3 regions of the Paenibacillus sp. FSL R10-2796 genome follow, and region 3 is predicted to be linked to each of the others. Evidence: a T-box and tRNA genes for the amino acid it is inferred to sense, from the RefSeq annotation. Region 3 holds a T-box; the other regions hold tRNA genes.

Region 1 (7,725 bases), 1.3 Mb from region 3:
ACTGCCTCGGGGAGCTGTAAGCAAGCTTTGATCCGGGGGTGTCCGAATGGGGAAACCCAGCTGTGGTAATTCGCAGTTACTCATACCTGAATACATAGGGTGTGTAGAGGCAGACCAGGGGAACTGAAACATCTAAGTACCCTGAGGAAGAGAAAACAATAGTGATTCCGTCAGTAGCGGCGAGCGAACGCGGAACAGCCTAAACCTAAGAGCTTGCTCTTAGGGGTTGTGGGACGTCTCACATGGAGTTACAAAGGAATATGGTAGGCGAAGAGGTCTGGAAAGGCCCGCGATAGAGGTAAAAGCCCTGTAACCTAAACTGTGTTCTCTCCGAGACGGATCCCGAGTAGTGCGGGGCACGTGAAACCCCGTATGAATCCAGCAGGACCATCTGCTAAGGCTAAATACTACCTGGCGACCGATAGTGAAACAGTACCGTGAGGGAAAGGTGAAAAGCACCCCGGAAGGGGAGTGAAATAGAACCTGAAACCGTGTGCTTACAAAAAGTCAGAGCCCTATTAATGGGTGATGGCGTGCCTTTTGTAGAATGAACCGGCGAGTTACGTTTAACATGCAAGGTTAAGCCGAGAAGGTGGAGCCGCAGCGAAAGCGAGTCTGAATAGGGCGAATTAGTATGTGGACGTAGACCCGAAACCGTGTGATCTACCCCTGTCCAGGGTGAAGGTGCGGTAACACGCACTGGAGGCCCGAACCCACGTACGTTGAAAAGTGCGGGGATGAGGTGGGGGTAGCGGAGAAATTCCAATCGAACTCGGAGATAGCTGGTTCTCCCCGAAATAGCTTTAGGGCTAGCCTCGGTATAAGAGTAGTGGAGGTAGAGCACTGATTGGGTGCGGGGTCCGCAAGGATTACCAAGCTCAGTCAAACTCCGAATGCCATATACTTATTGCCGGGAGTCAGACAGTGAGTGCTAAGATCCATTGTCAAAAGGGAAACAGCCCAGACCATCAGCTAAGGTCCCCAAGTGTGTGTTAAGTGGGAAAGGATGTGGAGTTGCACAGACAACCAGGATGTTGGCTTAGAAGCAGCCACCATTGAAAGAGTGCGTAATAGCTCACTGGTCGAGTGACTCTGCGCCGAAAATGTAACGGGGCTAAACACACCACCGAAGCTATGGCTAGATACGTATGTATCTGGGGTAGGGGAGCGTTGTGTAGGGGTTGAAGGTGTACTGAAAAGAGCGCTGGACACTACACAAGTGAGAATGCCGGTATGAGTAACGAAAAGATCAGTGAGAATCTGATCCGCCGAAAGCCCAAGGTTTCCTGAGGAAGGCTCGTCCGCTCAGGGTAAGTCGGGACCTAAGGCGAGGCCGAAAGGCGTAGTCGAAGGACAACAGTTTGAAATTACTGTACCACCGTAATCCGCTATGAGCGATGGGGTGACGCAGGAGGGTAGTGACGCGGACTGATGGATGTCCGTCTAAGCAGTGAGGCTGATGTGTAGGCAAATCCGCACATCATTAAGGCTGGGCTGTGATGGGGAGCGAAAATTGTAGTAGCGAAGGTCATGATCTCACACTGCCAAGAAAAGCCTCTAGCCAGGAGAAGGTGCCCGTACCGCAAACCGACACAGGTAGGCGAGAAGAGAATTCTAAGGCGCGCGGAAGAACTCTCGTTAAGGAACTCGGCAAAATGACCCCGTAACTTCGGGAGAAGGGGTGCCCCGGTAGTGTGAATAGCACGAGGGGGCCGCAGTGAAAAGGCCCAAGCGACTGTTTAGCAAAAACACAGGTCTGTGCGAAGCCGCAAGGCGAAGTATACGGGCTGACGCCTGCCCGGTGCTGGAAGGTTAAGGGGAGTGGTTAGGGGTAACCCGAAGCTATGAACCGAAGCCCCAGTAAACGGCGGCCGTAACTATAACGGTCCTAAGGTAGCGAAATTCCTTGTCAGGTAAATTCTGACCCGCACGAATGGCGTAACGACTTGGGCGCTGTCTCAACGAGAGATCCGGTGAAATTTTAATACCTGTGAAGATGCAGGTTACCCGCGACAAGACGGAAAGACCCCATGGAGCTTTACTGCAGCTTGATATTGAATTTGGGTACGATCTGTACAGGATAGGTGGGAGCCGTAGAAATCGGAGCGCAAGCTTCGGTGGAGGCGCCGTTGGGATACCACCCTGATCGTATCTAGGTTCTAACCTAGTACCCTTACCGGGTACGGGGACCGTGTCAGGCGGGCAGTTTGACTGGGGCGGTCGCCTCCTAAAGAGTAACGGAGGCGTTCCAAGGTTCCCTCAGAATGGTTGGAAATCATTCGCAGAGTGCAAAGGCATAAGGGAGCTTGACTGCGAGACCTACAAGTCGAGCAGGGACGAAAGTCGGACTTAGTGATCCGGTGGTACCGCATGGAAGGGCCATCGCTCAACGGATAAAAGCTACCCTGGGGATAACAGGCTTATCTCCCCCAAGAGTCCACATCGACGGGGAGGTTTGGCACCTCGATGTCGGCTCATCGCATCCTGGGGCTGAAGTAGGTCCCAAGGGTTGGGCTGTTCGCCCATTAAAGCGGTACGCGAGCTGGGTTCAGAACGTCGTGAGACAGTTCGGTCCCTATCTGTCGTGGGCGCAGGAAATTTGAGAGGAGCTGTCCTTAGTACGAGAGGACCGGGATGGACGTACCGCTGGTGCACCAGTTGTTCCGCCAGGAGCATGGCTGGGTAGCTACGTACGGACGGGATAAGCGCTGAAAGCATCTAAGCGTGAAGCCCCCCTCAAGATGAGATTTCCCAATTAGTAAGACCCCTTGAAGACGACGAGGTAGATAGGTTGGAGGTGGAAGTGCAGCAATGCATGGAGCTGACCAATACTAATCGGTCGAGGGCTTATCCTATACGTAGAATGCAAATTTGTTTCGGATTCAGTTTTCAGGCATCAAGCCTGGTATGAATATTCCCTGATAGCTCAGTTGGTAGAGCACTCGACTGTTAATCGAGTTGTCACAGGTTCGAGTCCTGTTCGGGGAGCCATATGGAGAGGTGTCCGAGTTTGGCCGAAGGAGCACGATTGGAAATCGTGTAGGCGCCACAAGCGTCTCGAGGGTTCGAATCCCTCTCTCTCCGCCACAAATTTTTAATTAGTATGGCCCGTTGGTCAAGGGGTTAAGACACCTCCCTTTCACGGAGGTAACATGGGTTCGAATCCCATACGGGTCACCAAATTTTCACTTGATTTATCCTAGTGGACTTTGGTACAATAACAATTGTTGTTTATGGAGGCTTAGCTCAGCTGGGAGAGCATCTGCCTTACAAGCAGAGGGTCGGGGGTTCGATCCCCTCAGCCTCCACCATAACATTTTCTTACTGACGCGGGGTGGAGCAGCCCGGTAGCTCGTCGGGCTCATAACCCGAAGGCCGCAGGTTCAAATCCTGCCCCCGCAACCAATTAACTTAAGCAATTATATCTTTTGGAACCGTGGTGTAGTTGGCCTAACATGCCTGCCTGTCACGCAGGAGATCGCGGGTTCGAATCCCGTCGGTTCCGCCATTTTCATCATGGCTCGGTAGCTCAGTCGGTAGAGCAGAGGACTGAAAATCCTCGTGTCGGCGGTTCGATTCCGTCCCGAGCCACCATTTATCATCACAAAAGAATGAGTGCCATGCCGGTGTAGCTCAATTGGTAGAGCAACTGACTTGTAATCAGTAGGTTGGGGGTTCAAGTCCTCTCGCCGGCACCATCCTTGGAGGATTAGCGAAGTGGCCAAACGCATCAGACTGTAAATCTGCTCACGTGAGTGTTCGGTGGTTCGAATCCATCATCCTCCACCAGTTTTTAGGGGCATAGTTTAAAGGTAGAACAACGGTCTCCAAAACCGTTGGTGTGGGTTCAATTCCTGCTGCCCCTGCCAAGTTCTTTCTAAAGTTTAATATGGCGGCCGTGGCGAAGGGGTTAACGCACCGGATTGTGGTTCCGGCATTCGTGGGTTCGAGACCCATCGGCCGCCCCATTTACTTTAAAATGAATAATGGCAACAATATCAACTTAATATGGCGACTGTGGCGAAGGGGTTAACGCACCGGATTGTGGTTCCGGCATTCGTGGGTTCGAGACCCATCAGTCGCCCCATTTTACTTTAAAATGTTATTGGGGATTAGCCAAGCGGTAAGGCAACGGACTTTGACTCCGTCACTCATAGGTTCGAATCCTATATCCCCAGCCATTTTATGCGGACGTGGCTCAGCGGTAGAGCATCGCCTTGCCAAGGCGAGGGTCGCGGGTTCGATTCCCGTCGTCCGCTCCAAAATTTACATGGCGCCATAGCCAAGTGGTAAGGCAAAGCTCTGCAAAAGCTTTATCCCCAGTTCAAATCTGGGTGGCGCCTCCATTTAGTTCATATGTGCCGGCGTGGCGGAATGGCAGACGCGCTCGACTCAAAATCGAGTGGGAAACCGTGGAGGTTCGAGTCCTCTCGCCGGTATCTTAAAAAGGTTTGTAAGATTGCTTATAAAAGCATTCTTACAAACCTTTTTTCTTTATGTTCTTGGGTTTACAGCATTAAGCCGTTGAAATAGAGAAACTCTCTATTCAACGGCTTTTTTAATCTGATTAGTGATTAACCTGATTGATTATTAATGCGGAATGCTCGCGGAGTAAGACCTATTTCTCGTTTGAACATATTGCAGAATTGGGCATCGTTCACAAAACCTGCAGCAGCGGATACTTCAGAGATTTGCATCTGAGTATGACGTAATAGAGATTTTGCATAATCCAGGCGTTTTAACAGCAAATACCGCAGGGGTGAAGACCCGAAACGTTCTTTAAATAGATGGCGAAAACGATCGTAACTATATCCGGACATTTCTGATAGTGTTTCGACGGACAATTTATGGCGATAATGCTCATTCATATAATTAAGGACATATTGTACTCGATCTTCTGTTGGGGATTGATATCCAGAGGCACTAAGAAGCCTCATAAGATGGACGGTAATCTCGCTCATTTGTAGGTTTAGAAGCTCAGAGAATCCGTCTTGCTTGCGTGTAAACTCTGCTTTCATTCGCAGCAGGATTTGAAGAACGGTCTGATCTTTATCATCTTCATATACGCCGAGCAGATTACTCATATTAGGGTGTTCCGAGTGGAAGCCTACAAATAATACATTTGCATCCTCACGGTGGTGCTCGTCATGTTTATGATTGGGTGGCACAAGCGCGAAAGAAGAGGAGCGAAAATGGTAACTTCGTGGGCCAACATTGGTTGTCCCTACCCCCTGTAAATAATAGACTAGTTCGTAGCATTCATGCTGGTGTGGAGGGATATAAGTATTTAGCTCATGTGTGGCACTTACAATATATAGAACACGATCCATGATGATCCTCCAATACTTATGTTTTAGCCGAATCGTACAAAACTATGACCGAAATCATATAATTATTTTTAATAATATTTGTTATGATCGTATCAATAAATCCGAAAGTTCGCAACCTGACTGGCCATCTCGTTCGGAAATAAAGCGGATTATTAATAATAATGGTATTTTTATTGCTATTTTTGAGCCTAAACGTTAAATTTATTACTTTCAATGATACTTTATTTGGAAAAAAGAGAATTTCCATTTGAACCGTGAATTATACAATGGGTGAAGATGGGATTCTGCGGATTACTAACCAACTAAAATTAGGGGTGGAATAGAGTAATGAATAAAAAAGTTCTTTCTTTGTTGTTATTAATGGTGATGGTTCTGGTCACAGCATGTGGAAATAACACGTCCAATAACGGTTCTTCTGCGAATACTGGATCAAACGCTGCTGAGGGTGGAGAAACAGGTGCAGGGGATAAACTCAAGGTTGTATTGCTGATTCCGGGGACACTTGGGGATAAATCATTTTTTGATTCCGCTAATAACGGCTTGCAAAAGGTTAAGGATGAACTTGGTGCAGAAACAAAGGTTGTTGAAATGGGCGTTGATAAAACGAAATGGGAGCCTACATTTAACGATATCGCTTCCGAGGATTGGGATGTAATTATTTCTGGCGGTTCTGAAATTACAGAGATGTTTAATGCAACGGCAGAATTGTATCCAGACAAAAAATTCATTAATTATGATACCGACATCGATGAAGCACCAGATAACATGTACAACATGTCTTATGCGACAAATGAAGTATCTTTCTTGGCAGGTGCCGTAGCAGCATTAGCTACACAATCGGATATGCCGAATGCTACCCCTGAGAATGTGATTGGGTTTGTGGGCGGTATGGATATTCCGGGGATTAATGCTTTCTTGGTCGGTTACATTCAAGGTGCTCAGTACGTTGATCCTGATGTAAAAGTGGCTGTGTCGTACGCTGGTGATTTTGTTAACCCGGCAAAAGGTAAGGAGCTGTCTCTAATTCAATATAACTCCGGTGTGGATGTTATTTTTAACGTGGCTGGGGGTACAGGTCTTGGGATCTTTGACGCAGCTAAAGAGAAGAAAAAATATGCAATCGGTGTAGACTCCGATCAGGCAATGTTGATTAACGATACAGATAGTGAAAAAGCAAATCTAATCGTTACTTCATCGATTAAAAAGATTGATACGGCTATTCTAGGTGCAGTGAAGAGATTGCAAGAGGGTACGCTAGAAATGGGCAAACGTGATGTATTGAGCTTTGTAGATGATGGTGTAGGTATTGCTGAGAATGATATTTATAAAAATGTATTCCCGGCTGATCTTCAGGCCAAGGTTGAAGAAGTGAAGCAAAAGCTGATCAATAAAGAAATTAAAGTGGATAATGCGATGGGGATGGAAACCGCAGAGGTAGAAGCTATTCGTAACGCAGTTAAGCCTTAAGCCTTAAGCTTTAAACCTTAAGATCAGCTCTATAGAGATAAACCTACAGTTGGAGATTCTTCTAGTCAGGGGAATTCCAGCTGTATATTTTTGCAGACCTCCAAGTTGAAAGGCGTTGAGACCTATGTACACAGCTCTGCTGGAAATGCGGGGAATTACCAAGGTATATCCCAATGGCGTCGTTGCAAATAAAGACGTGCATTTTTCTTTACGTGAGGGAGAAATACATGCGATTGCAGGTGAGAACGGTGCAGGTAAATCGACTTTAATGAAGATTATGTTCGGCATGGAAGAGCCAAGTGAAGGCGAGATCTATATCAAGGGTGAAAAAGTAAAGCTGCAATCCGCTCAGGACGCCATTGATAGAGGTATCGGCATGGTCCACCAGCATTTCATGTTGGTACCTTCTTTTACGGTGGCAGAGAATATGGTGCTGGGTATGGAGCCGCGCAGAGGAGTTGGCATTAATTATGCCGAGGCTGTGCGCATGACGGAAGAGACCGCAAGGAAATACAATCTGGCCGTGGATCCAAAGGCAAAAGTAGAGGATCTTACAGTTGGGATGAAGCAAAAGGTTGAGATTCTTAAGGCGCTGCTGCGTGGTGCGAAAATTCTGGTGCTTGATGAGCCAACTGCGGTGTTGACTCCACAGGAAACAGAGGAATTGTTCCGCGAGCTTAAGCAATTAAGGGAACAGGGGCATACGATAGTTTTTATTTCGCACAAATTAAAGGAAGTCAAAGCGATTTGCGACAGAATTACGATTATGCGCAGCGGCCGTAGTGAAGGTGTTTTTCAAACACAGGATGTGACAGAACAGGAAATCTCGCGGTTAATGGTCGGCAGAGATGTCGTGCTGAAATATGACAAAGAGATTCTGGCTGTTAGTGAGCCAGTACTAACGGTGCAGGGACTCGGTGTGAATGAT
Region 2 (7,725 bases), 3.2 Mb from region 3:
AGCACTCCGCCTGGGGAGTACGGTCGCAAGACTGAAACTCAAAGGAATTGACGGGGACCCGCACAAGCAGTGGAGTATGTGGTTTAATTCGAAGCAACGCGAAGAACCTTACCAGGTCTTGACATCCCTCTGAATCTGCTAGAGATAGTGGCGGCCTTCGGGACAGAGGAGACAGGTGGTGCATGGTTGTCGTCAGCTCGTGTCGTGAGATGTTGGGTTAAGTCCCGCAACGAGCGCAACCCTTAACTTTAGTTGCCAGCAAGTAATGTTGGGCACTCTAGAGTGACTGCCGGTGACAAACCGGAGGAAGGTGGGGATGACGTCAAATCATCATGCCCCTTATGACCTGGGCTACACACGTACTACAATGGCCGGTACAACGGGAAGCGAAGCCGCGAGGTGGAGCCAATCCCATCAAAGCCGGTCTCAGTTCGGATTGCAGGCTGCAACTCGCCTGCATGAAGTCGGAATTGCTAGTAATCGCGGATCAGCATGCCGCGGTGAATACGTTCCCGGGTCTTGTACACACCGCCCGTCACACCACGAGAGTTTACAACACCCGAAGTCGGTGGGGTAACCCGCAAGGGAGCCAGCCGCCGAAGGTGGGGTAGATGATTGGGGTGAAGTCGTAACAAGGTAGCCGTATCGGAAGGTGCGGCTGGATCACCTCCTTTCTATGGAGAATCGTTCTCTGCAATGAGGACATTCAAATCGGAAGCTCAGCTTCCAAAACTCAGGTTTAGGCCTGTTACTCACTCGTTGCTCAGTTTTGAGAGTTTAAGCTCTCAAGTAAGACTTGATCCTTGAAAACTGGATACCGAAACGAATTTGCGTTTTAGAACATCTTTTAGCAACTTGTGTAAACAAGTAAATGTTATTAGTGAGATGATTCCAAAGAGAATGTCATCGTATGATATTTTCCTGCGGAAAAATCAAGGTTAAGCTAATAAGAGCACACGGAGGATGCCTAGGCGCCAGGAGCCGACGAAGGACGTGGCGAACAACGAAACTGCCTCGGGGAGCTGTAAGCAAGCTTTGATCCGGGGGTGTCCGAATGGGGAAACCCAGCTGTGGTAATTCGCAGTTACTCATTTCTGAATACATAGGAAATGTGTAGAGGCAGACCAGGGGAACTGAAACATCTAAGTACCCTGAGGAAGAGAAAACAATAGTGATTCCGTCAGTAGCGGCGAGCGAACGCGGAACAGCCTAAACCTAAGAGCTTGCTCTTAGGGGTTGTGGGACGTCTCACATGGAGTTACAAAGGAATATGGTAGGTGAAGAGGTCTGGAAAGGCCCGCGATAGAGGTAAAAGCCCTGTAACCTAAACTGTATTCTCTCCGAGACGGATCCCGAGTAGTGCGGGGCACGTGAAACCCCGTATGAATCCAGCAGGACCATCTGCTAAGGCTAAATACTACCTGGCGACCGATAGTGAAACAGTACCGTGAGGGAAAGGTGAAAAGCACCCCGGAAGGGGAGTGAAATAGAACCTGAAACCGTGTGCTTACAAAAAGTCAGAGCCCTATTAATGGGTGATGGCGTGCCTTTTGTAGAATGAACCGGCGAGTTACGTTTAACATGCAAGGTTAAGCCGAGAAGGTGGAGCCGCAGCGAAAGCGAGTCTGAATAGGGCGATTTAGTATGTGGACGTAGACCCGAAACCGTGTGATCTACCCCTGTCCAGGGTGAAGGTGCGGTAACACGCACTGGAGGCCCGAACCCACGTACGTTGAAAAGTGCGGGGATGAGGTGGGGGTAGCGGAGAAATTCCAATCGAACTCGGAGATAGCTGGTTCTCCCCGAAATAGCTTTAGGGCTAGCCTCGGTATAAGAGTAGTGGAGGTAGAGCACTGATTGGGTGCGGGGTCCGCAAGGATTACCAAGCTCAGTCAAACTCCGAATGCCATATACTTATTGCCGGGAGTCAGACAGTGAGTGCTAAGATCCATTGTCAAAAGGGAAACAGCCCAGACCATCAGCTAAGGTCCCCAAGTGTGTGTTAAGTGGGAAAGGATGTGGAGTTGCACAGACAACCAGGATGTTGGCTTAGAAGCAGCCACCATTGAAAGAGTGCGTAATAGCTCACTGGTCGAGTGACTCTGCGCCGAAAATGTAACGGGGCTAAACACACCACCGAAGCTATGGCTAGATACTATGTATCTGGGGTAGGGGAGCGTTGTGTAGGGGTTGAAGGTGTACTGAAAAGAGCGCTGGACACTACACAAGTGAGAATGCCGGTATGAGTAACGAAAAGATCAGTGAGAATCTGATCCGCCGAAAGCCCAAGGTTTCCTGAGGAAGGCTCGTCCGCTCAGGGTAAGTCGGGACCTAAGGCGAGGCCGAAAGGCGTAGTCGAAGGACAACAGTTTGAAATTACTGTACCACCGTAATCCGCTATGAGCGATGGGGTGACGCAGGAGGGTAGTGACGCGGACTGATGGATGTCCGTCTAAGCAGTGAGGCTGATGTGTAGGCAAATCCGCACATCATTAAGGCTGGGCTGTGATGGGGAGCGAAAATTATAGTAGCGAAGGTCATGATCTCACACTGCCAAGAAAAGCCTCTAGCCAGGAGAAGGTGCCCGTACCGCAAACCGACACAGGTAGGCGAGAAGAGAATTCTAAGGCGCGCGGAAGAACTCTCGTTAAGGAACTCGGCAAAATGACCCCGTAACTTCGGGAGAAGGGGTGCCCCGGTAGTGTGAATAGCACGAGGGGGCCGCAGTGAAAAGGCCCAAGCGACTGTTTAGCAAAAACACAGGTCTGTGCGAAGCCGCAAGGCGAAGTATACGGGCTGACGCCTGCCCGGTGCTGGAAGGTTAAGGGGAGTGGTTAGGGGTAACCCAAGCTATGAACCGAAGCCCCAGTAAACGGCGGCCGTAACTATAACGGTCCTAAGGTAGCGAAATTCCTTGTCAGGTAAATTCTGACCCGCACGAATGGCGTAACGACTTGGGCGCTGTCTCAACGAGAGATCCGGTGAAATTTTAATACCTGTGAAGATGCAGGTTACCCGCGACAAGACGGAAAGACCCCATGGAGCTTTACTGCAGCTTGATATTGAATTTGGGTACGATCTGTACAGGATAGGTGGGAGCCGTAGAAATCGGAGCGCAAGCTTCGGTCGAGGCGCCGTTGGGATACCACCCTGATCGTATCTAGGTTCTAACCTAGTACCCTTACCGGGTACGGGGACCGTGTCAGGCGGGCAGTTTGACTGGGGCGGTCGCCTCCTAAAGAGTAACGGAGGCGTTCCAAGGTTCCCTCAGAATGGTTGGAAATCATTCGCAGAGTGCAAAGGCATAAGGGAGCTTGACTGCGAGACCTACAAGTCGAGCAGGGACGAAAGTCGGACTTAGTGATCCGGTGGTACCGCATGGAAGGGCCATCGCTCAACGGATAAAAGCTACCCTGGGGATAACAGGCTTATCTCCCCCAAGAGTCCACATCGACGGGGAGGTTTGGCACCTCGATGTCGGCTCATCGCATCCTGGGGCTGAAGTAGGTCCCAAGGGTTGGGCTGTTCGCCCATTAAAGCGGTACGCGAGCTGGGTTCAGAACGTCGTGAGACAGTTCGGTCCCTATCTGTCGTGGGCGCAGGAAATTTGAGAGGAGCTGTCCTTAGTACGAGAGGACCGGGATGGACGTACCGCTGGTGCACCAGTTGTTCCGCCAGGAGCATGGCTGGGTAGCTACGTACGGACGGGATAAGCGCTGAAAGCATCTAAGCGTGAAGCCCCCTCAAGATGAGATTTCCCAATTAGTAAGACCCCTTGAAGACGACGAGGTAGATAGGTTGGAGGTGGAAGTGCAGCAATGCATGGAGCTGACCAATACTAATCGGTCGAGGGCTTATCCTATACTTAGAATGCAAATTCGTTTCGGATTCAGTTTTCAGGCATCAAGCCTGAGCATTTACGCTGTAAATGCCCGTTTGGTGGCGATAGCGGAGGGGTTCCACACGTACCCATCCCGAACACGACCGTTAAGCCCTCCAGCGCCGATGGTACTTGGACCGAAGGGTCCTGGGAGAGTAGGACGCCGCCAAGCGGACAACCACATTACCCGTGGTATTTTTTTTGCCCTTAATATTAATATGTCTTAGAAGGGCCTTTAGCTCAGCTGGTTAGAGCGCACCCCTGATAAGGGTGAGGTCGGTGGTTCGAGTCCACTAAGGCCCACCATATTCCCTGATAGCTCAGTTGGTAGAGCACTCGACTGTTAATCGAGTTGTCACAGGTTCGAGTCCTGTTCGGGGAGCCATTTATGGAGAGGTGTCCGAGTTTGGCCGAAGGAGCACGATTGGAAATCGTGTAGGCGCCACAAGCGTCTCGAGGGTTCGAATCCCTCTCTCTCCGCCATAAAAATTATTAGCATGGCCCGTTGGTCAAGGGGTTAAGACACCTCCCTTTCACGGAGGTAACATGGGTTCGAATCCCATACGGGTCATATCATGGAGGCTTAGCTCAGCTGGGAGAGCATCTGCCTTACAAGCAGAGGGTCGGGGGTTCGATCCCCTCAGCCTCCACCATATTATTTTCACTGACGCGGGGTGGAGCAGCCCGGTAGCTCGTCGGGCTCATAACCCGAAGGTCGCAGGTTCAAGTCCTGCCCCCGCAACCAATTTACTCTTATACATTATGTTTAGGGATAAGCTGGTATGGTGAAAATGAATAGTATATACTAATTAATGACGCGGGGTGGAGCAGCCCGGTAGCTCGTCGGGCTCATAACCCGAAGGCCGCAGGTTCAAATCCTGCCCCCGCAACCAATTTACACTTATGCATTATGTCTATGGAACCGTGGTGTAGTTGGCCTAACATGCCTGCCTGTCACGCAGGAGATCGCGGGTTCGAATCCCGTCGGTTCCGCCATTTAGTTAATTATTATTGGGGATTAGCCAAGCGGTAAGGCAACGGACTTTGACTCCGTCATGCATAGGTTCAAATCCTATATCCCCAGCCATTTATGAGAGCCATTAGCTCAGTTGGTAGAGCACCTGACTTTTAATCAGGGTGTCGAAGGTTCGAGTCCTTCATGGCTCACCATTTTCTTTAAAGTGTGCGCGTGTGGCGGAATTGGCAGACGCACCAGACTTAGGATCTGGCGTTTCACGACGTGGGGGTTCGAGTCCCTTCACGCGCACCATGTTTTTGCGGACGTGGCTCAGCGGTAGAGCATCGCCTTGCCAAGGCGAGGGTCGCGGGTTCGATTCCCGTCGTCCGCTCCATATAGATTTTGCGCCCTTAGCTCAGCTGGATAGAGCGTTTGACTACGAATCAAAAGGCCGGGAGTTCGAATCTCTCAGGGCGCGCCATTTTTATTACTAAGCAGTTATAGTATTGTTAACGGGATGTAGCTCAGCTTGGTAGAGCACCTGGTTTGGGACCAGGGGGTCGCATGTTCAAATCGTGTCATCCCGATTTTATACCTTTGCGGGTGTAGTTCAATGGTAGAACTTCAGCCTTCCAAGCTGATAGCGTGGGTTCGATTCCCATCACCCGCTTATAAAGAGAGACACCTGCCGGTATTAGGCGGGTGTTTTTTTGTATAGTTAAGCACGTATGGATACAATAGGAACTAGAGATTTTATTTGAGGAGGGGCCAATGTTTGAATTTGAAGCAAGGTTAGTCAGACCAGATACGAATGGGAGTTGGACATATCTTACGGTTCCTTTTGACGCTGAACAAATATATGAAACTAAATCAAGGATACAAGTTAAAGGAAGCCTGAATGACATTCCCTATAGAGGAACACTCATGCCGCATGGTAATGGGAAACATTTTATGGTCGTGAAAAAAGAACTGCGAGACTTAGCCCATGCTCAACCTGGAGATATAGTTCGGGTGACAATGGAACAAGATCATCAATTGCGAGAGATAGAAGCTCCAGAAGATTTTCTGGACGCACTAAGCAGCAATGAGCAGGCAGAGGTATATTATAACAGCTTGGCTTATTCCTATCGGAAGGAATATGTGAGCTGGATCGAAGGGGCGAAAAGACCGGAAACCAGAGCAGCAAGGATCCAGAAGTCAGTTAATAAGCTGGAAGAAGGTTTGAGGCTTAAATAATAGAACAGCGTCCTCCTCCTTAATATCTGGAAAGGGACGCTGCTGTAGTGGGTATATAAGGGATCGTCCTTATATAAGAACGCCTACTTCACCATTATTCACGAACTTAATGCTTTCGATCTTCACCTCTAGTTGACCTGAAGGAATCGCTAGCTGACAAGTACTGCCGAGCTCAGCCAGCAGCAGCTGCATGCCTATAGGTGACAACATAGAAATCTTGTTATCGTTAGGTTCTGCTTGGTTAGGAAATACGATGGTATAGATATCTGTAGTATTATCGTCCAAGTAACGAAGCTGCAGCTGACTTCCGATAAAGACCTGTGAATTTAAATCTTCACCATTGAACTCAGTTAGTAATTGTTCCAGCTCGGAGCAATAACGGGATAACAGCGTTTCAGCGTTGCTTCTATCCTTGCTCCGTACCGGAAAGTACTGATTTAGAAATGCGATTTTTTCCTCATCAAAATAGATAAGCTGCTGAAGCAGCTGTGTCCGTGAGCCTTCATAGATAAGACTATGGTTCATAGTAGATTTCACCCCCTCTAAGTAGCACATTCCTTGTAAACCTGTTATGGTGTGTTGCCATCTTAAAATCCCTCCTATACAAATAGAGGTCCCCCAATGGAGACCTTCTGATCAGTATACCAGCTTCTATTTGTAAATCCAATCCATTTTAAAAGGGGAATTAAAACCTTCTAAATATTGTAATGAAAACCTTTGACTATTACATACTTGGGTGCTATGATAGGCTGATGCATAGGCATTTCGTAGAAAACTGCGAAATGCCTATACTGTATTTTGAAGATATTTTTACATTAATTGTTACCTGGGGAGTGATACGCCATGTACATTTCGTTGAGTTCACATATAGATTCCAGAACTATAAAATAACTACTTAATTTATTAAAGGAGGAGATCAGGATGATTCAAGTTAAAGAGTTTGTAGATGCTGACAATTCTTATGCAGAGAATAAAGCTAATGAGTTCCTGGCAGGACTACGGGAGGAACAGATTGTGAATATCTGTTACGGTTCGGTAGTTAAATCATCACGTGATGGGGCAGAGCACCAAAGAACCACTATACTGGTCGTGTATAAGACAAATGAAAGGCAATAACTGGAACACGTTTTTTTCATGTCTATCCATTGTCTCCACGCTGGGCGTTGTGATTGTCATCATTTATTATGTTTTCAGCTAATTAGCAAAAAGAGGACCTTTCCCATCTACGGGCAAAGGTCCTCTTTAGTTTATAAGTGCATTTACAATCTTACATTCCGTCTGGTACAGATAAACCCAAACCGGATGCGATACGCTGTCCCAAGTCTGGATCAGCTTTAAAGAAATGCTCAATCTGGAGACGTTTGATATCGTTACTTTCAACAGGAGTCATAGCGCCAACGATATTTTGAACTAGACGGGTACGTTCTTCTTCAGACATTAGACGGTACAAGTCACCTGGTTGTGTATAGTGATCGTCACTATTGTAGGAGACACTATCCGCATAACCAGAGACTTCGAACGGCGATGTTTTATGCTGCGGTGATTCTTTAGGTCCTCCTAAGCTGTTAGGCTCGTAATAGGCACCGGAACCGCCATTGTTGCCCAAGGCCATACCACCATCACGTTGATAGTTCTTCACTTCTACTTTTGG
Region 3 (7,725 bases):
CGGCGGCCAGAGTCTTAGCCAGTTTATCGGAGACAAGCTCTTCAAAAAAGATATACTTAATCCCTTCATCTTTTACCATTTTCGCAAGCTTCACTAAATCCTGTCCGCGCGGCTCAGCGTCTGGCGAAAGTCCCATAATCGCATGTTGATCCAATCCATAATCACGGGCAAGGTAAGAAAAAGCCTGATGTGATACTACGATCTTATGGTTGGGCAGCTTAGCAAGCTCCTCTTTGAATTTACTGTCTAACGCCTGCAAACGTTCCGCAAGCTTATTGTAACGCTCTTCATAACCTTCTTTATGCTCAGGATCCACGGACTGAAGGCTTTCTTTAATATTCTGAGCCATGACAATGGCTGATTTTGGACTTACCCAAGTATGCGGGTCTGTATGCAGGCTGTCTCCTGAGGCATTACTGTTATGATCCGTGTCCTCATTTTGATGAGACTCTTCCTCACTTGCCCCATGATCATGCCCGTCATCTTCATCGGTCATGATATAATCAATACCTTGGCTTACTTCAACCGCCTTAACTTTACTGCTGCTATCAAGGCCTTTTAAAAAGTTAGGAACCCAGCCTTCTAAGCCTGCACCGTTATATAGAAATAGCTGTGCCTTAGAAGTGTTGATAATATCTTGACTGCGCGGTGTCCAATCATGTGGCTCCACACCCACTGGAAGCAGGTTAATAGCATTGATATCTTCCCCGCCAATCTCCTTAGCAAACTCGTAAATAGGATAAAAGGTTGTAACTACATTTACTTTCCCTTCAACTATACTTCCACTGCTCTTAGGTCCGCATGCACTTAGTGTAAATACAAGTACCAGTGCAAGGACGAGCAAACTTATACGTGATTTCATTGCCGCCATTATATTGATCTACCCCTCAAATCGTAAATTTTACTATTAGTAGTATAATAGTAATCGTTACGATAAGTCAACAAAGAAACCTCACTCAGAAGAAAGACGGTATCGTCCTTTATAAAAAAGAAATGCTCCCACAACCAACCCGGCTGAAGGAGCATTCCCTTGTTCAAGCAACCTCATTAAAAAATTTCTACAACAGTATTGTCTTATTTCACTACTGCTCCGTTTGGCATACTGTCCGGCACGGTAGCGATCGTTAGCTGGTCATCTTTAGAAGCCGCCAAAATCATCCCTTGGGACAACTCCCCACGCAGCTTCACCGGTTTAAGGTTTACGATACAAATCACTTTACGTCCCACCAGCTCTTCCGGTGTATAGAATTTCGCGATACCAGAAACCACTTGGCGTTGTTCATAACCCAGATCCAGTTGCAGCTTCAGCAGCTTGTCAGCTTTTTTCACTGGCTCTGCAGCAATAACCTGAGCTACCCGCAGCTCTGCTTTAGCGAAATCGTCAATGCCGATTTCCTCTTTATGCTCTTCCACTGGCTCGGAGTCCGCAGCAGAAGGAGCAGCCGCTTCCGCCACTTCAGCCGCAGCTTTACCAGCGCCCATAGCCTCGGCAATATAAGCTACCTCTTGCTCCACATCTAGACGTGGGAAGATTGGATTGCCTTTCACCAGCTTTGTTCCTGCCGGAATCAGGCCAAAGGTCTTACCGCTATCCCAAGTCGTTAACTCACCAGGCTCAATACCCAGCTGTTCCCAGATCTTTGCTGGTGTTTGTGTCAAGAACGGCTGCAGCAGGATTGAAGCGGTACGCAGACCTTCCACCAGATGTCTCATCACAGAAGCCAGCTCGGCGGTTCTATTTTCATCTTTGGCAAGCACCCAAGGTTGTGTCTCATCGATATATTTGTTGGTGCGGCTAATGAATATTCCGATAGCTGTCAACGCCACGGAGAACTCCATTTTTTCCATAGCTTCTTCTACTTTGGCATAAGTATTCTCAGCCGCAGCTTGAAGCTCACCATCAAATGCTGTTACATTTCCTTCATATGCCGGAATCTCGCCTGCAAAATACTTTTCAACCATAGCCCCTGTACGGTTCAACAGGTTACCAAGGTCGTTGGCAAGGTCATAGTTAACCCGGTCTACAAAGCTTTCCGGTGTGAACGTGCCATCCGAACCAAACGGTACTTCGCGCAGCAGGTAATAACGTAATGCATCCAAGCCATAACGATCAATCAGTGTCACAGGATCAACTACGTTACCTTTAGATTTCGACATTTTTCCATCTTTCATGAGCAACCAGCCATGGGCAAATACCTTTTTCGGAAGGGGTTCCCCAAGCGCCATCAGAATGATCGGCCAGTAAATGGTATGGAAACGAACGATTTCTTTACCAACGATGTGTACATCCGCAGGCCAGAACTTGTCATACAAGGTGCGATCCTCGGAACCATAACCCAGAGCAGTAATATAGTTAGTCAAAGCATCAATCCACACGTACACGACATGCTTCTCGTCGCCCTTAACTTTTACGCCCCAATCAAAGGTTGTACGGGAAACTGCAAGGTCTTCCAGTCCGGGTTTGATGAAATTGTTAATCATTTCGTTCTTACGGGATTCCGGCAAAATAAACTCTGGATTCTCCTCGTAAAATTGCAGCAAACGATCCGCATATTTACTCATCCGGAAGAAATAACTTGCTTCCTTCACCAGCTCAACCGGGTGGCCGCTATCTGGGCTTTTTGCACCAGTAATCACACCGTTGTCATCACGCACTATATCAACTAATTGCGTTTCTGTGTAAAAGGTTTCATCTGGGATACTATACCAGCCTTCATATTCACCTTTATAGATGTCTCCTTGCTGCAGCAACCGATCAAAAATATCCTGTACCACTTTTTTATGACGCTCTTCCGTAGTACGGATGAAGTCATCGTTCGAAATGTCCAGCTTACGCCATAGCTCCTTAATACCAACAACAATGTCGTCTACGAACTGCTGAGGGGTCTTTCCTGCTTCCTCTGCCTTCCGCTCGATCTTTTGTCCATGTTCGTCTGTACCGGTTAGATAACGCACTTCGTAGCCGCGCAGACGTTTGTAACGGGCCATTGCGTCTCCTGCCACGGTTGAATAAGCATGTCCGATATGTAGCTTGTCACTTGGATAATAAATTGGTGTCGTTAGGTAAAACGTTTTTTTCTCACTCATTCAGTAATCATCCTTTCTTATTAAAAAACAAAAAACTCCCGCCCCCATAATGGGGCGAGAGTATAACTCACGCGATACCACCCAAATTTCCTGTCTCTTCACAGAGCGCAGGCTTCGCCAGTTCCCTCGCGGGAACTGTCCATTAACGCTGGATCACGCTGTTATCTTACGTGAACCACAATTGCAGTTCCCGCTCGAACACAGTTCCTCCCGGACCATATTCAATCTAACGCTCCATACCGGATTTCAGCATATTCCGGCTCTCTGTAATGGACGTAACGATTTACTTATCCGTTCTTCGGAATTCATACTATTACTTGTGAATATACCCAATGGTAAGGCCCCATGTCAAGTCGCAGGGGCAGAATCCTTCTCAGCAGATTCATCTTGAAGAGGCGGCACAGGATCAAGTCCTCCAGGATGAAAGGGATGACATCTGGCAATCCGCTTAGCTGCAAGCCATGAGCCTTTCAATGGACCATGGACTTCAATGGCTTCCAGGGCATAGGCAGAGCAGGTTGGATAGAAGCGGCAGGTTGCAGGTTTAATAGGGGAAATGTACCTGCGATACACCCGAATAGGCGCCTGAATCGTTCTGCGTAGGGTCACCATTTCTAAAGTCCCTTTTGTTTATCTGATGCTGCAACTAATTCTTCTTCCCGGTTCTCTTCACATTCTTTGCAATAACCGAACACCTCAAATTTATGCTTGACTACCCGGAATTGATCGGGTGTATCCGTTAAATTCATCGGGCAGAAATTAATCGGGTAGGTCTTTTGGCATTGAAGGCAGATCATATGATGGTGATGATCCTGATGATTGCAGCTTCCCTTGAACTTCACTCCGTCTTCAAAGACAATCTGTTCAAGCACACCAAGCTCTTCCATTACACGAAGATTGCGGTACACCGTATCAAAGCTAAGTCCGCTATACTTACGGCCCATATGCTCATATACATCCTTCGCTGACAAATATCCCTTATTCTCGCCGAATAACTGGGCAAGCGTTTTGCGTTGGTCGGTGATTCGCAGTCCTTGCCCCGACATGACTTCTAATATTTGTTCTGTCGACAGCATACGCTCATCTCCCATAAGATCAGTTCATTTATATTTCACTCTCTTAATAATGCCCCAAAATAAATGCCCCGTCAATGAAGCACCATGAAGCGCCCCTACGCAACCTCTGAATTATTATATTTAAACAAAAGCCCGGCTGCGTATTCCTTTACGGAATATTCAGCCGGGCCTTTATTGTAGATAATTCCCCAATAGAGCTTATAGGGATATTCCTATTTGTTATTTCTTTGCTGGAAGTGGAGTGATGAGGAAATTGACCGGCAAGTTACTGCCTGAAGCTGCTGTGAACAAAATCTCCACAGAACCTCCATACTCACCACTACGATAAACCACACTGTTCATGTCAGCGTTCGAGAGACTTCCCACGCTTGGCATATGCACGATTTGGTTATTAACCATAACCGGCCCCATATAGTTACCGCCACGTGGATTAAACGTAATCAATGAGTTTGGTGCAACATTTTCGAATCTGATCTTGTATAATACCCCGAAATTACCGGCATTGGATGCTTCCGTACCTGCCATGGGGTCTACGCCAGCCAGGTTCTTATCACTGGAATTATCGCCTAGCAGAAGTTTTGCAGGAGTTTTTCCTACCTCATCGGTAACCGTGATAATACGAGTAGAATCTTCGTAAGTTCCCCGATTATGCACTCCGTCTCGATCCAGAACTGGAAGTGTTGGAAGTGTAGTCAGTGGATCTTTATTCGCATCAATCAACATGACATTATAATCGATTGGATAATCACTAAATAAGTCCGCTTGAAGTGAAACAATTTCACTTGGTTTCATAGCAATTTGGTTTAGATCGGTCAGAATTGAGACACTTTCCCCTGGTTGCAGAACAATCGTTTTATAATGCTCATTTGTAAGCATAGATTTCCAATAACGTTCTACAGACATTTTACCAGTACCTTCAGGATATGTGCTTGGGCCTGCAAAGCCCACATATTCGGTTGTAAGCGTCGTTGGGTACAAATTGTTATTCGTAGCAATCACATACACTTTAGCTTTAATATTCAGGTTATTCTTGTGGTGAATCAAGAAGCGGGTTTTACCCAAAGAAGTCTCACGGTAAGTAACACCTTCTGTATACACCGTTTCTGGGCTGTTGCTGCGAATTAGTTTATAAGGCTCGGAAGAAAGATTATAAGCTACTTGCTGCCAAGTAGGGACCATCGATCCATCGATGCTAAACACACTGCCCGGAGATGCAAATAATCTGTTGAAATCTTCTTTACTGTACAAGATTTCATCCGAAATATTAACGGTTTTCTCAAACGTGCTGATCGCGCCATGTGAATCTTTTACTTGGACAGCAATTGTCGCTGGACCCGGAGTAAAGAAAGCCTCGGCCTTGTTCGTCCAAGTTACGGTAATTTCATCACCATCAGGATCGCTACTTAGATCGGTATAAGTAATCATTTCACCCATCTTGTATGAATCCTTGTCTGTAGTGAAATTAGCAACTGGAGGTGTATTAGGTTTAAGCACTGTGATGGTCATGGTGTAAGGATCACTCCACTGTTGATTCGCATCCATTACGGAATAAGTTACTACATAATATCCTGGTTGATCATAGATATCCTGCTTGTTACCTCCCCAGCTTTCATCCACAATAGCTACACCATTTGGTGACGAGCTGGAGGTTACGAAGGTCACTGGTTCACCGGCGTAAATTTCAGTTGGCACTGTGAAGGAAGCTTTAGGTTTGTTGTTTAATGTAAGGATTACTCGTTTTTGCACATTATCAACGGTATATGGAATGCCCAGTGCTCCAGTTATGGATGTCAATGGAACCATGAAAGTCCCCTTGTATTGGTAAGCTGGACCTTTCATCGTCTTCTTCTCACCATTAACTGTATAGACCTTGCTGTCGGTCTTAAAGCGCATAACGTCGCTTCCCTTGGTAACAATGGTTTCTTTCGTTTTATAATCATAAACGTATTTCACGCCTACACGTTCTACCATAGCCCGGATCGAAACGTAGGATACGCCGTTTTTCACTGCCATAGGCTGATTAGCTAAATATTCCTGGCCGTTCTGATACATTTTGTTGCTGTTCATCATAAGAATAAGCTGACTGTTAGCCACAGCACGAGCACCATCTGTTGTTGTAGGTTCTGTAGTAACTCCAGGAGTTGCAGTCGGAAGCGGTGTTGCAGTAGGTGCAATTGTTGCTGTAGGTTCAACAGTAGCCGTAGGATCAACTGTCTCTGCAGGAATTGGAGTTGGTGTTGGTGTCGGTGACACTACTCCTCCTGGCGTCTCCGTCGGCAATGGCGGCAATGGATCGGTAGATTCTGGCATTACCTCCGGCGCAGCTGAAACGACTGTCCCAACTACAGTAGTATTACTTGGGGTATTATTGACAGCTTCAGCAAAAGCCGGCACTGCCGCGGCGGCCTGAGATACGGCCAAAACAGCAACTAACGTTAACTTTTTCAAATCCATGATATAACTCCTCTGCTCCTATTTGTAAATATAAGTAGGTCTCTGTCTTTTTCATACTCCTCTTATATTCCCCGCAAAATGCTGCCACCCACGGTAGGGCGGCAAAAAGCTTTTGCCACGATCGTCATAACAAACATAGTATTAGACGCATACCACCATAAAAAGTTTCATTATTAAGTAAAGAAAGATTAACGCTGTATTAAATAATGTTGGACAACCACGCTGTTTCCCCTGAAAAAAATGAGATTTTTTCTATAAATATGTTTATTTTTCGTCTGACTATATTCGCTTTCATTTGCTTTTGTTACAATGTATGGAAGAATATCTTTTACATGCGAGGGATAACATGTCCAAAAAAATCTCCATCCTCGTTCAATTAATCATGGGCTTCTCTCTAATCATCTTCACCATCGTAGGATTCACCATTTTTTTGTCCTACCGCTCTTCCTCTCAAGCTGTTCTAAACCGCTCCAACCAATATATCCTGGAATCCGTCAAGCAACTTCAAGGTAAAATGGACGCAATTCTTCAGGATAACGATAAGCTTTCTTCTACGATCATGTTCAGTCCCTTGATTCAAGAAACCTTGGGAGACTTAGCGTTGTCACGTTCACCTCGTACAGACGCCATGGAAATTACTCGTTACATAGATCAACAGACACGTTCCATAAACTCTGACATCCAGTTCAAGCTGCTCGGTCTGTCCGATGATCAGGTGTATACCAACAGCAGTTCCTTAAAGGTCATCTGGGACAGTGAAAAGGAAATCCGCGATGCTTATTGGTTCCCGGCTATAGCACAGAATAAAGGCCGAATGGTCTGGTTCGGTGTAGATGTATGGCAGAACGGTAATATCCCTGTGGTGATGGGAGCCAGACAAATTAATGATTGGAATGATCTAAACCGGTTAGGAACCCTGTTTCTTGTCCTCCCTGTCGAGGTTATCCATAACGCTGTCAGCCAATTTCACCTCGGCAAAAACGAGAAAATCCAAGTTGTTGATTCATTTAATACCATTGTCTATTCCACAGATCCAAAAGAAATTGGACTCTATATGAACGACGGGCTTCTAAAACAATTCAGCAATCATAAAGCCAGAATCGTTCCA

The links. The T-box of region 3 lies ahead of metG (methionine--tRNA ligase). A T-box ahead of a tRNA ligase gene usually reads a tRNA of that ligase, here a tRNA-Met.
Region 1: it encodes a tRNA-Met, which carries the amino acid that the T-box ahead of metG (methionine--tRNA ligase) is inferred to sense. The anticodon was not compared.
Region 2: it encodes a tRNA-Met, which carries the amino acid that the T-box ahead of metG (methionine--tRNA ligase) is inferred to sense. The anticodon was not compared.

Annotation. Positions count from the first base shown of each region.
Region 1 covers NZ_CP150178.1:6,340,426-6,348,150, reverse strand. The annotation lists rRNA gene NST58_RS28300 (23S ribosomal RNA) at 1-2,855, shown strand, start outside; tRNA gene NST58_RS28295 (tRNA-Asn) at 2,916-2,991, shown strand; tRNA gene NST58_RS28290 (tRNA-Ser) at 2,995-3,087, shown strand; tRNA gene NST58_RS28285 (tRNA-Glu) at 3,106-3,180, shown strand; tRNA gene NST58_RS28280 (tRNA-Val) at 3,236-3,311, shown strand; tRNA gene NST58_RS28275 (tRNA-Met) at 3,329-3,405, shown strand; tRNA gene NST58_RS28270 (tRNA-Asp) at 3,431-3,508, shown strand; tRNA gene NST58_RS28265 (tRNA-Phe) at 3,519-3,594, shown strand; tRNA gene NST58_RS28260 (tRNA-Thr) at 3,623-3,698, shown strand; tRNA gene NST58_RS28255 (tRNA-Tyr) at 3,704-3,789, shown strand; tRNA gene NST58_RS28250 (tRNA-Trp) at 3,796-3,869, shown strand; tRNA gene NST58_RS28245 (tRNA-His) at 3,893-3,968, shown strand; tRNA gene NST58_RS28240 (tRNA-His) at 4,012-4,087, shown strand; tRNA gene NST58_RS28235 (tRNA-Gln) at 4,107-4,181, shown strand; tRNA gene NST58_RS28230 (tRNA-Gly) at 4,188-4,262, shown strand; tRNA gene NST58_RS28225 (tRNA-Cys) at 4,273-4,346, shown strand; tRNA gene NST58_RS28220 (tRNA-Leu) at 4,361-4,439, shown strand; gene NST58_RS28215 (AraC family transcriptional regulator) at 4,575-5,330, opposite strand; gene NST58_RS28210 (BMP family ABC transporter substrate-binding protein) at 5,658-6,797, shown strand; gene NST58_RS28205 (ABC transporter ATP-binding protein) at 6,922-7,725, shown strand, end outside.
Region 2 covers NZ_CP150178.1:1,049,372-1,057,096, forward strand. The annotation lists rRNA gene NST58_RS04650 (16S ribosomal RNA) at 1-674, shown strand, start outside; rRNA gene NST58_RS04655 (23S ribosomal RNA) at 937-3,862, shown strand; rRNA gene rrf (5S ribosomal RNA) at 3,936-4,052, shown strand; tRNA gene NST58_RS04665 (tRNA-Ile) at 4,110-4,186, shown strand; tRNA gene NST58_RS04670 (tRNA-Asn) at 4,190-4,265, shown strand; tRNA gene NST58_RS04675 (tRNA-Ser) at 4,271-4,363, shown strand; tRNA gene NST58_RS04680 (tRNA-Glu) at 4,380-4,451, shown strand; tRNA gene NST58_RS04685 (tRNA-Val) at 4,458-4,533, shown strand; tRNA gene NST58_RS04690 (tRNA-Met) at 4,549-4,625, shown strand; tRNA gene NST58_RS04695 (tRNA-Met) at 4,697-4,773, shown strand; tRNA gene NST58_RS04700 (tRNA-Asp) at 4,799-4,876, shown strand; tRNA gene NST58_RS04705 (tRNA-Gln) at 4,893-4,967, shown strand; tRNA gene NST58_RS04710 (tRNA-Lys) at 4,975-5,050, shown strand; tRNA gene NST58_RS04715 (tRNA-Leu) at 5,066-5,150, shown strand; tRNA gene NST58_RS04720 (tRNA-Gly) at 5,158-5,232, shown strand; tRNA gene NST58_RS04725 (tRNA-Arg) at 5,243-5,319, shown strand; tRNA gene NST58_RS04730 (tRNA-Pro) at 5,352-5,425, shown strand; tRNA gene NST58_RS04735 (tRNA-Gly) at 5,438-5,508, shown strand; gene NST58_RS04740 (YdeI/OmpD-associated family protein) at 5,610-6,074, shown strand; gene NST58_RS04745 (GreA/GreB family elongation factor) at 6,144-6,599, opposite strand; gene NST58_RS04750 (sporulation protein Cse60) at 6,996-7,190, shown strand; gene katA (catalase KatA) at 7,342-7,725, opposite strand, start outside.
Region 3 covers NZ_CP150178.1:5,089,667-5,097,391, forward strand. The annotation lists gene NST58_RS23130 (zinc ABC transporter substrate-binding protein) at 1-871, opposite strand, end outside; gene metG (methionine--tRNA ligase) at 1,075-3,087, opposite strand; T-box leader at 3,135-3,395, opposite strand; gene yidD (membrane protein insertion efficiency factor YidD) at 3,436-3,699, opposite strand; gene NST58_RS23145 (transcriptional repressor) at 3,702-4,163, opposite strand; gene NST58_RS23150 (copper amine oxidase N-terminal domain-containing protein) at 4,383-6,617, opposite strand; gene NST58_RS23155 (sensor histidine kinase) at 6,964-7,725, shown strand, end outside.